Regions from separate parts of the Pseudomonas hygromyciniae genome, predicted to be linked through region 1. Evidence: riboswitches for the same ligand, from Rfam matches in the RefSeq annotation. Region 1 holds a riboswitch; each other region holds the start of a gene.
What was found. Region 1 has a riboswitch for cobalamin ahead of JTY93_RS10035 (TonB-dependent receptor plug domain-containing protein). Riboswitches for the same ligand answer to the same signal wherever they lie in the genome.

Region 1 (3,272 bases):
AGGGTAATCAAGTCGGTGATCTTGCGCTTGAACAGGGTCACGCTGGCGCTGAACTCGCGGTCGGCCAGCAGGCCCTTGTAGTCCAGGCCCAGCTCGGCGTTGCGGCTTTTCTCCGGCTTGAGGTTGCGGTTGCCGAGCTCGTCGCCGGGTTCGTTGACGAACAGTTGCTCGGCATTGGGCAGCTTGTAGGCCGTACCGTACTGGCCGCGCAGGGCCCAGTTGGCGTTGAGGTCGTAGAGCGAGGTGAGCATGCCGACTGTGGCGCTGTCGCCGCCGCTCATGGTTTCGTGGCGCACGCCAAGGCTCGGGTGCCAGTCGGGCAGGGCGTCGATCTGCGGGCGCAACTGGGTGTACAAGGCGTGGGCTTCGGCCTTGTTGTTATCGATGACCAGCACGTCGTCCTGGCCCTTGAACCACTGGTTGTCGGAACCGAACACCAGCACATGGCCGCCCGCAAGCTCGGCCTTGCCTTCGGCCTGCACGCCCCAGTCGGTAAAGCCCCAGTAGTCGTTGTGATTGCGCACCACGGTGCCGCCGTTGGCGGTGTTGTTGATCCGTGAGTAGCGGGTATCCCAGTCGTTGATATGGCCCTTGACGAAGTAGCTCAGCCGCTCGTTGATGCTCTGTTCGAAGGTCGCCGTGGCAATTTGCTGCACGCGGTCGTTGGTGGTCTTGCGGTTGTGGGTGGCGCGGGCGAAGTCCAGGTTGGCGTCGGTGTACTGGTAAAACAGCTCCAGGCGCGAGTCATCGCCCAAGGACTGGATGGCCTTGGCGCCGAGTGTGGTGACTTCGTAGGAGCGTTTCTTGTCAGTGACGTTGCTCATGTCGCGGTTGCGAAACGGCTGGTAGCCCTCGGACACGTTATGGCTGACATAGGCCAGCAAGCCCAGGTCGCCCAGGCCATTGCTGAAAATTCGCTCGGCCCGGGCGTCGCCGGTGGTACCGCCAAAGGTATCGACGCCCAGGTTGGTTTCGCCGGATACGTCGCGCGTCTGCGGGCTGCGGGTGACGATGTTGATGACCCCCGCCACGGCCTGGGTGCCGAACAGCAGGCTCTGGCCGCCCTTGAGCACTTCGATGCGTTCCACGGCGTTGGCCGGCAAGGTATCCAGGTACAGGCCACCGTACAGGCGGTTGTTCAGGCGTACGCCGTCGAGCAGGATCAGGGTGTCGTCATTGCGCCCGCCCAACAGGGAATAGGTGCCGTAGTCGAACGGGCCGTTTTTCGGGGCCACGTAGAAACCGGGGATGAACATCTGCATCGCCCGCGTGATATCGGCACTGGGGCCGGCGCGTTCGATCTGTTCGCGGGTGACGATCTCGACTTTGCTGCCGTATTGGGCCATGTCGGCGACGGTGGTGGATTCCACCGACGGCGCGGAAACGGTCTGTGCCTTGAGTTCCAGGGCGCTATTGTCAGCGAGTAGCAGGGGACTGAACAGACAACCCAACAGCAAGGTTGGGCCAGAAGTGACGCCGCGTTGAAAAATCATAGTCTTCTCGAAAAGTATCTTCGCAGAAGCACGCAGGAGAAGGTATCGAGCACACGCCAATACCGGCCCATGCCCGCCCACCGCAGGATTTTGCCAAACAGAAATTCCAGGCCGGTCTCCGGGCTCTCGCGTATCGAACCCTTCACCTTCCCATGGCGTTCTAGCCACAGTGGTGTGTCGAAGGGGTCACGCGAATACCGTTGCGGGGGCAGCACCGGACTTGCTCGATCGAGCGTACCGGTTTCCCGTTTCACCCCATGCACGGCGGCATGAGGCACCTGAAACAGGGCGGCATCTGAACATTCCAGCAACCGTTGGTCAACTTCTCTAGTGGTCGAACCGGTGGGTCTGGATCGTTGTAATATGTTTGCTTCGCTTGATCACCAGAGCCGCACGTCCATGCAGAGCACCCGATTGACGCTGATTTGCCATGGTGCGACACGTGCGCAAAAGCGTGGGCATTTCGCCCTTGATGAAGCCTTGGAAACGCCGCCGTCGCCCTTGAGTCTGGCCGCACGTTTCAAAAAAGCGCCACGCCTGTTGTGCGGGCCTGAGACCAGGACCCGGCAAACGGCGACGCTGTTCGGTGAGCACGCGACGATTGATGACGGGTTGCGCGATATGGATGTCGGTCATTGGCGCGGCCTGGATATCAATGACATCGACCGCGACGAACTGACGACCTGGCTCACCGACAGCGCCAGCGCGCCTCATTGTGGCGAGTCAGTGCTGCAGTTGTGCGAGCGCGTCAGCCAGTGGCTGGAAAACCTCACAGCGCAGCCCGGCCATGTGCTGGCGGTGACGCACCCATCGGTGATTCGTGCCGCTTTGCTTCATGTCATGCAAGCACCCATCGCTATGTTTTACCTGATTGATGTGGAGCCGCTGTCGTCCACCGAACTGCACTTCAACAACGTCTGGCGTCTGCGCCTGGAAACGCACAAGACCTGATCGGCGCGAACATGGCAAAATCCCGGCCCCGCACAGAGAACACCCCCATGAAAAAAATCCTGATCATCGGCATTGGCGCCGGCAACCCCGACTACATCACGATGCAGGCGGTGAAAGCGCTTAACCGCACCGACGTGTTTTTCCTGATGGACAAGGGCCAGAGCAAGGACAAGCTGATCGACCTGCGCCGGGAAATCTGCCAGACCTATATCGACGCCGGGCATGCCTACCGCTTTGTCGAAGCCGACTGCCCCGAGCGTGTGCGCGGCGAGATCGACTACACCACGGCGGTGCAGGATCTGAACCGCGACAAGCAGCAGACGTTCGAGCGGATGATCAACGAACACATGGCCGACGGTGAAGTGGGCGCTTTCCTGGCTTGGGGCGATCCGGCGTTGTACGACAGCACGATCCGTATCCTGCAGGCGATCCTGGCCAGTGGCAGCTGCGTGTTTGAGTTCGAGGTCATCCCCGGGATCACCAGCGTCCAGGTTCTGGCGGCCCAGCATAAGGTGCCATTGAACCGCATCGGCCGCTCCATCGAGATCACCACCGGGCGCCGGCTGGCGGCGGGGCAGGCCAGTGATGCCGATACGCTGGTGGTGATGCTGGATGCCGAGGACTCTTACCGGAGCGCGGATCAGCAGATGGACATCTACTGGGGCGCTTACCTGGGTACGCCGGATGAAATCCTGATCAGCGGCAAGGTGGCCGAAGTGGCCGGGGAAATCGAGCGCGTGCGCAAGGCGGCGCGCGAGGCCAATGGCTGGATCATGGATACTTACCTGCTGCGCAAGCCTTAGGCGTTCTGGCTGTTGGAATGCAATC
Region 2 (3,272 bases), 640 kb from region 1:
ACCTCGGGCGCGGCGAACTCCACCGGCGGTGGCAGCGCTACCTCGCAACTGCCGGCCAGGGCTTCGGCGGCCGCATCCAGGCGCAGGTCCAGGTCATTCAACTCGCTGGCCTGCACCAGGCCCAGGTGGCGGCTCGGCAGTTCGATCCCGGTTTCCCGGGACAGCGCGCCGTACCAGCGCAGGCCTTCGGTCAGGCTGCCTTCGAGCAATTGCGCGTGGCGCACGGTCCCGACGCGGTTGGCCAAGACCCCGGCGAACGGCAGGTCCGCCTGGTAACGCGCCAGCCCCAGCGCCAGGGCGCCAAAGGTCTGGGCCATGGCGGTGCCGTCGATCACCGCCAGTACCGGCACGCCAAAGTGGCGCGCCAGGTCGGCGCTGGAGGGGGGTGCCGTCGAAAAGGCCCATCACGCCCTCGATCAGGATCAGGTCCGCCTCCCCCGCTGCTTCCCACAGCAAACGGCGACTTTCCTGCTCGCCCACCATCCACATGTCCAATTGATAGACCGGCGCGCCGCTGGCGCGCTCATGGATCATCGGGTCAAGAAAGTCCGGGCCGCATTTGAACACCCGGACCTTGCGCCCTAGGTTGCGGTGCAAACGGGCCAGGGCGGCGGTGACGGTAGTCTTGCCCTGGCCTGACGCCGGCGCGGCGATCAGCACGGCAGGGCAATGGCGCGGCTGGTTCAAAGTTCGATGCCTTTCTGTGCCTTGATACCGGCCTGGAACGCGTGCTTGAGCATGCCCATTTCGGTGACGGTGTCGGCCATTTCAATCAGCTCTGGCTTGGCGCCGCGACCGGTGACCAGCACGTGCTGCATCGGTGGCCGGGCTTGCAGGTCGCTCAACACCTGGTCCAGGTCGAGATAACCGTGCTTGAGCGCAATGTTCAGCTCATCCAGCACCACCAGGCCGATGGACGGATCCTGCAACATTTCCCGGGAGACTTTCCAGGCCGCTTCGGCGGCGGCGATATCGCGCTGGCGGTCCTGGGTTTCCCAGGTAAAGCCCTCGCCCATCACGTGGAACCGTACCTGTTCGGGGAAGCGGCGGAAGAACAACTCTTCACCGGTACTGTTGCGCCCCTTGATGAACTGCACCACGCCACATTGCATACCGTGGCCCATGGCGCGGGCGAGCATGCCGAAGGCCGAGCTGCTTTTGCCTTTGCCATTGCCGGTCAATACCAGCAGCAAACCGCATTCATTCGGTGAATTGGCAATGCGCTCGTCAATCACCGCTTTTTTGCGCAGCATGCGCGCCAGGTGGCGTTCGTCACGATCAGGGGAATCAGTCATGGCAGCTCTCCGTTGGGGCTGGACAAAAACGGCGGGCAGGAAAAGACAATCTCTATGAAGCCAAGCATCGCCCACCGTGATGCTGTTGGATGAATCAGGCCGGTCTCCGGGCTCATGAGTGGCGCCCTGTTGACCAGGGCGGGCCGACGATGCGCCTTCCCATATCGCACGCGATACAGTGGCAAAAGCAGCGTCTTGACTCATTTACCGTTGCGGGGGCAGCGCCGGGATCGTGGCCGCACTGTAGAAAAGTGCGCGCACTCACCGGCTTCCCTGTTTCACTCGGTCGACGCGTACGTCACAGAGCACCTGAAACAAGCGGCGAAGGTTAGTGGGTTGGGGGTACAGCGTCAATTAAAGCCGGCCACGCACTTGAACCATCGCCACGCACCGTACCTCTATGACTACAGGCATTGAGGAGAAAAACATGCACAAGACCCGACTCGCCGTACTGATCATGGCCGCAGGCGCACTCGCCGCCTGCGGGGAAAGCTCAACCTTGCAGGTCTCCGACGGCACCGGGCCCTCGCCCAAGTTGCCGGAACCGAACAAAACCCTGATCCCCACCGTCAACATCGCCCCCGCCATTGGCTGGCCCGATGGCGCCAAGCCCCAGGCCGCCGCCGGTACCCAGGTCGGCGCCTTCGCCGAAGGCCTGGACCACCCGCGCTGGCTGTATGTATTGCCCAATGGCGACGTGCTGGTGGCCGAGACCAACGCGCCGCCCAAGCCGGATGACTCCAAGGGCATTCGCGGCTGGGTCATGGAAAAGGTCATGGGCCGCGCCGGCGCAGGTGTGCCCAGCCCGAACCGCATCACCCTGTTGCGCGATGCCGACCATGATGGCGTGGCGGAAACCCGTACGGTCTTCCTGGAGAACCTCAACTCGCCGTTTGGCATGACCCTGGTGGGCAACGATCTGTATGTGGCCGATTCGGACAAGCTGCTGCGCTTCCCCTATCAACCGGGGGAAACCGCGATCAAGGCGCCAGGCACCAAGGTCATCGACCTGCCGGGCGGCCCGCTGAACCACCACTGGACGAAAAACGTGGTGGCCAGCAAGGATGGCAGCAAGTTGTATGTGAGCGTGGGCTCTAACAGCAACGTCGGCGAAAACGGCTTGGAAGCCGAACAGGGCCGCGCTGCGATCTGGGAAGTCGATCGGGCCAGCGGCAAACAGCGGATTTTTGCCTCCGGGCTGCGCAATCCCAATGGCATGGCCTGGGAGCCGCAAAGCGGCAAGCTGTGGACGGCGGTCAACGAGCGCGATGAAATCGGCAGCGATCTGGTGCCGGACTACATCACCTCGGTCAAGGATGGCGGCTTCTATGGCTGGCCGTTCAGTTACTACGGCCAACATGTGGATGTACGGGTCACGCCGCAGGACCCGGACCTGGTAGCCAAGGCCATTGCGCCAGACTACGCCGTCGGGCCACACACTGCGTCCCTAGGACTGACCTTCGCTGAAGGTAATACGCTGCCGGCACAATTTAGCCATGGCGCGTTTATCGGCCAGCATGGTTCGTGGAATCGCAAGCCGCACAGTGGCTACAAGGTGATCTTTGTGCCATTTGAGGGGGGCAAGCCGAAGGGGCAACCGGTGGATGTGCTGACCGGCTTTCTCAACAGTGATGAGAAAGCCATGGGCCGGCCGGTGGGTGTGGTGATCGATCAGCAGGGCGGGTTGTTGGTGGCGGATGATGTGGGGGAATAAGGTGTGGCGGGTGTCGGCTGCTAAATAGCAGGACTCGACAACACCACAAAACCAATGTGGGAGCGGGCTTGCTCGCGAAAGCGGTGGATCAGTCAGTACATCTGTTACTGATTCACCGCTTTCGCGAGCAAGCCCGCTCCCACATTTTTGATCGGTGCAGGTCTTAAGGGTTACGCGCCAGATGCTCGGCCGGCAACACGCGCTTGGCGCTCAGGTAGGCATTCTGCCAATAGGCCTTGGACAGGGTATCAAGCTTCACCGTA
Region 3 (3,272 bases), 880 kb from region 1:
ACCTGACGAATTGAGATCCAGGGCAGTGAGCAAGGCCGCTGGTCGCGCGCCTTGCCCGTTGTACATGCACTGCGCGATCCGTTCTCCAACCCTATCCTGTCTGGTTTTATGGGGTTGGTATTCCCCTGCAAGGGATGTTTGCAGTTTCGTCAGGCCTATCGATTGCTGGTGGGACAGGTGCCTGGCTGATCAGGTTTTATCCTTAGGATACAAATCTGATTCTAGGCTTGTTAGGCAGCCTGTTGATCAGGGAGTCAAGGTTGGCATGATCGAACCTTTGGTCTTGCAATCCTCGCCCATCCCAAGTGAAACCAACTCCGATATCCAACTCGTTAAGCAGGCGAGAACGGTTGAGAAGTTCCTTGGCAACTGCTGACGCGTGTGTAGAAAAGGTTCGAGTGGTAGGCAGCAGGCCGGCGGCTTCTTTCAATTCATTGAAGTTAACGTACTTGTCACCGGCCCCTGCTGCGTACTCATTAAAATGGTTCTTCACCTCTTGGAGTAGACGCTTGTTGCTGTAGGACGAAGGAGAGCGCACTTGAGATGATGCCCTCGGTGTCGCACGCGTTGTGCGATTGCTGCCGCTGGTGTCATCCGTCCATTGGTTCTGGGCAGTGTCGGTTTTAGCGGGGATTTGCTGGTTGCGGTTGTCGCCCAGCGTGAGGGGCGGGGTGTAGATGCTATTGGGTTGAAGTATTGAAAGTGTCATGACAGATCCTCGAATGTATTGCTGTATTGGGCGCTCACCGCAATTGCACTCCTGTAGCAGTGCCGACAGGGCTGCAACTGGACGAGCCGATAGGTGTGTGGCGCTCGCAACAAATCCGTTCCTCGTCGAGATGCGCAAAGTCATACAGAGTTTTAATCCAAGCTGGCGGGTAAATTATTGATCTCGGCTTGCCGACATTGACCCGCTCACTGGCACTGCGTAGCCTTGCGCCTTCGAGGTTCTTCGGCCCAGGTCGAAGCTAAGAAGGGAACGCGGTCGATGCCGCGGCTGCCCCCGCAACTGTAAAGGGTTCATCTGACTGCCACGCCACTGCCTGAACAGGCGGGAAGGCGCAGTCAGCGCCAGCCACAAGGCCGGCAAGCCCCAAGCCAGGAGACCTGCCTCGCAACCGATTTTCCAATTCAACCGGGCGGGGTGATCCGGTGACGAAATCTGCCGCTGCGCGCCGTCGCAGGGCCTATCGTCCCGTATGCCCGCCCCAAAGGGCATCCGATGAAAACACTGGCCAAACTCCCCGTCACTATCGTCACCGGCTTTCTGGGTTCGGGCAAAACCACCTTGCTGCGCCATATGCTGGACAACGCCCAGGGCCGCCGCATTGCCGTGATCGTCAACGAATTCGGCGAACTGGGCATCGATGGCGAGATCCTCAAGCAGTGCTCCATCGGTTGTACCGAGGAAGAAGCCAACGGTCGGGTCTATGAGCTGGCCAACGGCTGCCTGTGCTGCACCGTGCAGGAAGAGTTCTTCCCGGTGATGCGTGAACTGGTGGCGCGCCGTGGCGACTTGGACCATATCCTCATCGAAACCTCCGGCCTGGCCCTGCCCAAGCCTTTGGTGCAGGCCTTCCAGTGGCCGGAAATCCGCAGCGCCTGCACGGTAGACGCGGTGATCACCGTGGTCGACAGCCCGGCCGTGGCTGCCGGCACCTTTGCCGCGTTCCCGGACCAGGTCGACGCCCAGCGCAAGCTGGATCCCAACCTGGACCACGAATCGCCACTGCACGAGCTGTTTGCCGACCAACTGGCCAGCGCCGACCTGGTGATCCTCAACAAAACCGACCTGATCAGCGCCGAAGACCTGGCCCGTGTACGCCTGGAAGTGGCCGAAGAACTGCCGCCCGCGGTGAAAATCGTCGAAGCCAGCAGCGGCCGTCTGCCCCCTGGACGTGTTGATTGGCCTGGGCGCGGGTTCCGAGGAGCATATCGACGGGCGCCATAGCCATCACGATCACCACCACGAAGGTGAAGACGATCACGACCATGATGCGTTTGATTCCATCTCCATCGACCTGCCCCAGGCGGATGAAGCGCTGCTGCTCGACGCCCTGACCCAATTGGTGGTGCAGCACGGCATCCTGCGGGTCAAAGGCTTCGCCGCGATCCCCAACAAACCGATGCGCCTGCTGATCCAGGGCGTGGGTACGCGCTTCGACAAGCACTTTGACCGCGCCTGGGGGGCTGATGAAGCACGCATCACGCGCCTGGTGCTGATCGGCCAGGACCTGGACGCAGCGGGCCTCGAAGCGCAATTGCGCGCCGCCCTTAGCGTTTAACCCATGCATCTGCTCAGGACCCAGCCCGGTGGTTTCGTCTCCGATGACAACATCGCCGACCTTGGACAAACTCCCGCCGAGCTGGTGATCCTGTGCAGCGGTGATTCCAGCCTGGCGCTATTGGCCGAAGCGGCCCAGCAACTGCCCGACGACTATCCGAGCCTGCGCCTGGCCAACCCGATGCAGGTGCAGAACCACGCGTCGGTGGACCTGTATGTGGACGAAGTGCTGCGCCACGCCAAGGTCATCCTGATATCCCTGCATGGTGGCATTGGCTATTGGCGCTACGGTATCCAGCGCCTGGTGGAATTGGCCGAGCAGGGCGTGCAGTTGATCCTGGTGCCGGGGGATGACCGTCCCGATCCCGAACTCAGTGGCCTGAGCACCGTGGATGCGCCAGCGCGTGACCGCCTGTGGCACTTTTTGCGCCAGGGTGGACTGGGGAATGCACTGGATTTCTATCGCTGCCTGGCCAGCAGCTATCTGGAGCGCGATTACGCCTGGGGCGAGCCGCAAACCCTGCCGCGCACCGCGATTTATCATCCGCACAAGGCCAATGCGCGCCTGAATGACTGGCAGGCAGACTGGAACGCCGCATGGCCGGTGGCGGCGGTGCTGTTCTACCGCTCGCACTTGCAGGCGGCCAATACCGCTTTTATCGATGTGTTCTGCCAGCGCCTGCAGGCCGCGGGCCTCAACCCGCTGCCAATGGCGGTGGCCAGTTTGAAAGAGCCCGGCTGCCTGACGGTGGTCGAGGATCTGCTGGACGAGGTGGGGGCAGCGGTGATTCTCAACACCACCGGCTTTGCCCAATCCAGCCCCGAAGCGCCCCATCTGCGCCCGTTCCGCCGCAATATCCCGGTGATTCAGGCCATCTGCGCCCAGGACAACCAGCCCGGCTGGGAAGCCAGCGAGCAAGGCCTGGGCCCGCGCGACCTGGCCATGCACATCGCCTTGCCAGAACTGGACGGGCGGATCATCAGCCGC

Region 2: it holds a riboswitch for cobalamin, as region 1 does, so the genes downstream of both, cobO (cob(I)yrinic acid a,c-diamide adenosyltransferase) here and JTY93_RS10035 (TonB-dependent receptor plug domain-containing protein) in region 1, are expected to answer to the same signal.
Region 3: it holds a riboswitch for cobalamin, as region 1 does, so the genes downstream of both, cobW (cobalamin biosynthesis protein CobW) here and JTY93_RS10035 (TonB-dependent receptor plug domain-containing protein) in region 1, are expected to answer to the same signal.

The regions. Positions count from the first base shown of each region.
Region 1 covers NZ_CP070506.1:2,293,332-2,296,603, forward strand. Annotated here, with positions in the region: gene JTY93_RS10035 (TonB-dependent receptor plug domain-containing protein) at 1-1,493, opposite strand, end outside; cobalamin riboswitch at 1,586-1,790, opposite strand; gene JTY93_RS10040 (histidine phosphatase family protein) at 1,893-2,444, shown strand; gene cobF (precorrin-6A synthase (deacetylating)) at 2,492-3,247, shown strand.
Region 2 covers NZ_CP070506.1:1,657,982-1,661,253, reverse strand. Annotated here, with positions in the region: partial or broken gene JTY93_RS07295 (cobyrinic acid a,c-diamide synthase CobB) at 1-687, opposite strand, end outside; gene cobO (cob(I)yrinic acid a,c-diamide adenosyltransferase) at 684-1,295, opposite strand; cobalamin riboswitch at 1,376-1,623, opposite strand; partial or broken gene JTY93_RS07285 (PQQ-dependent sugar dehydrogenase) at 1,723-3,037, shown strand; gene JTY93_RS07280 (C40 family peptidase) at 3,173-3,272, opposite strand, start outside.
Region 3 covers NZ_CP070506.1:3,169,340-3,172,611, reverse strand. Annotated here, with positions in the region: gene JTY93_RS13850 (M10 family metallopeptidase C-terminal domain-containing protein) at 1-6, shown strand, start outside; gene JTY93_RS13845 (hypothetical protein) at 203-709, opposite strand; cobalamin riboswitch at 929-1,129, shown strand; partial or broken gene cobW (cobalamin biosynthesis protein CobW) at 1,223-2,285, shown strand; partial or broken gene cobN (cobaltochelatase subunit CobN) at 2,289-3,272, shown strand, end outside.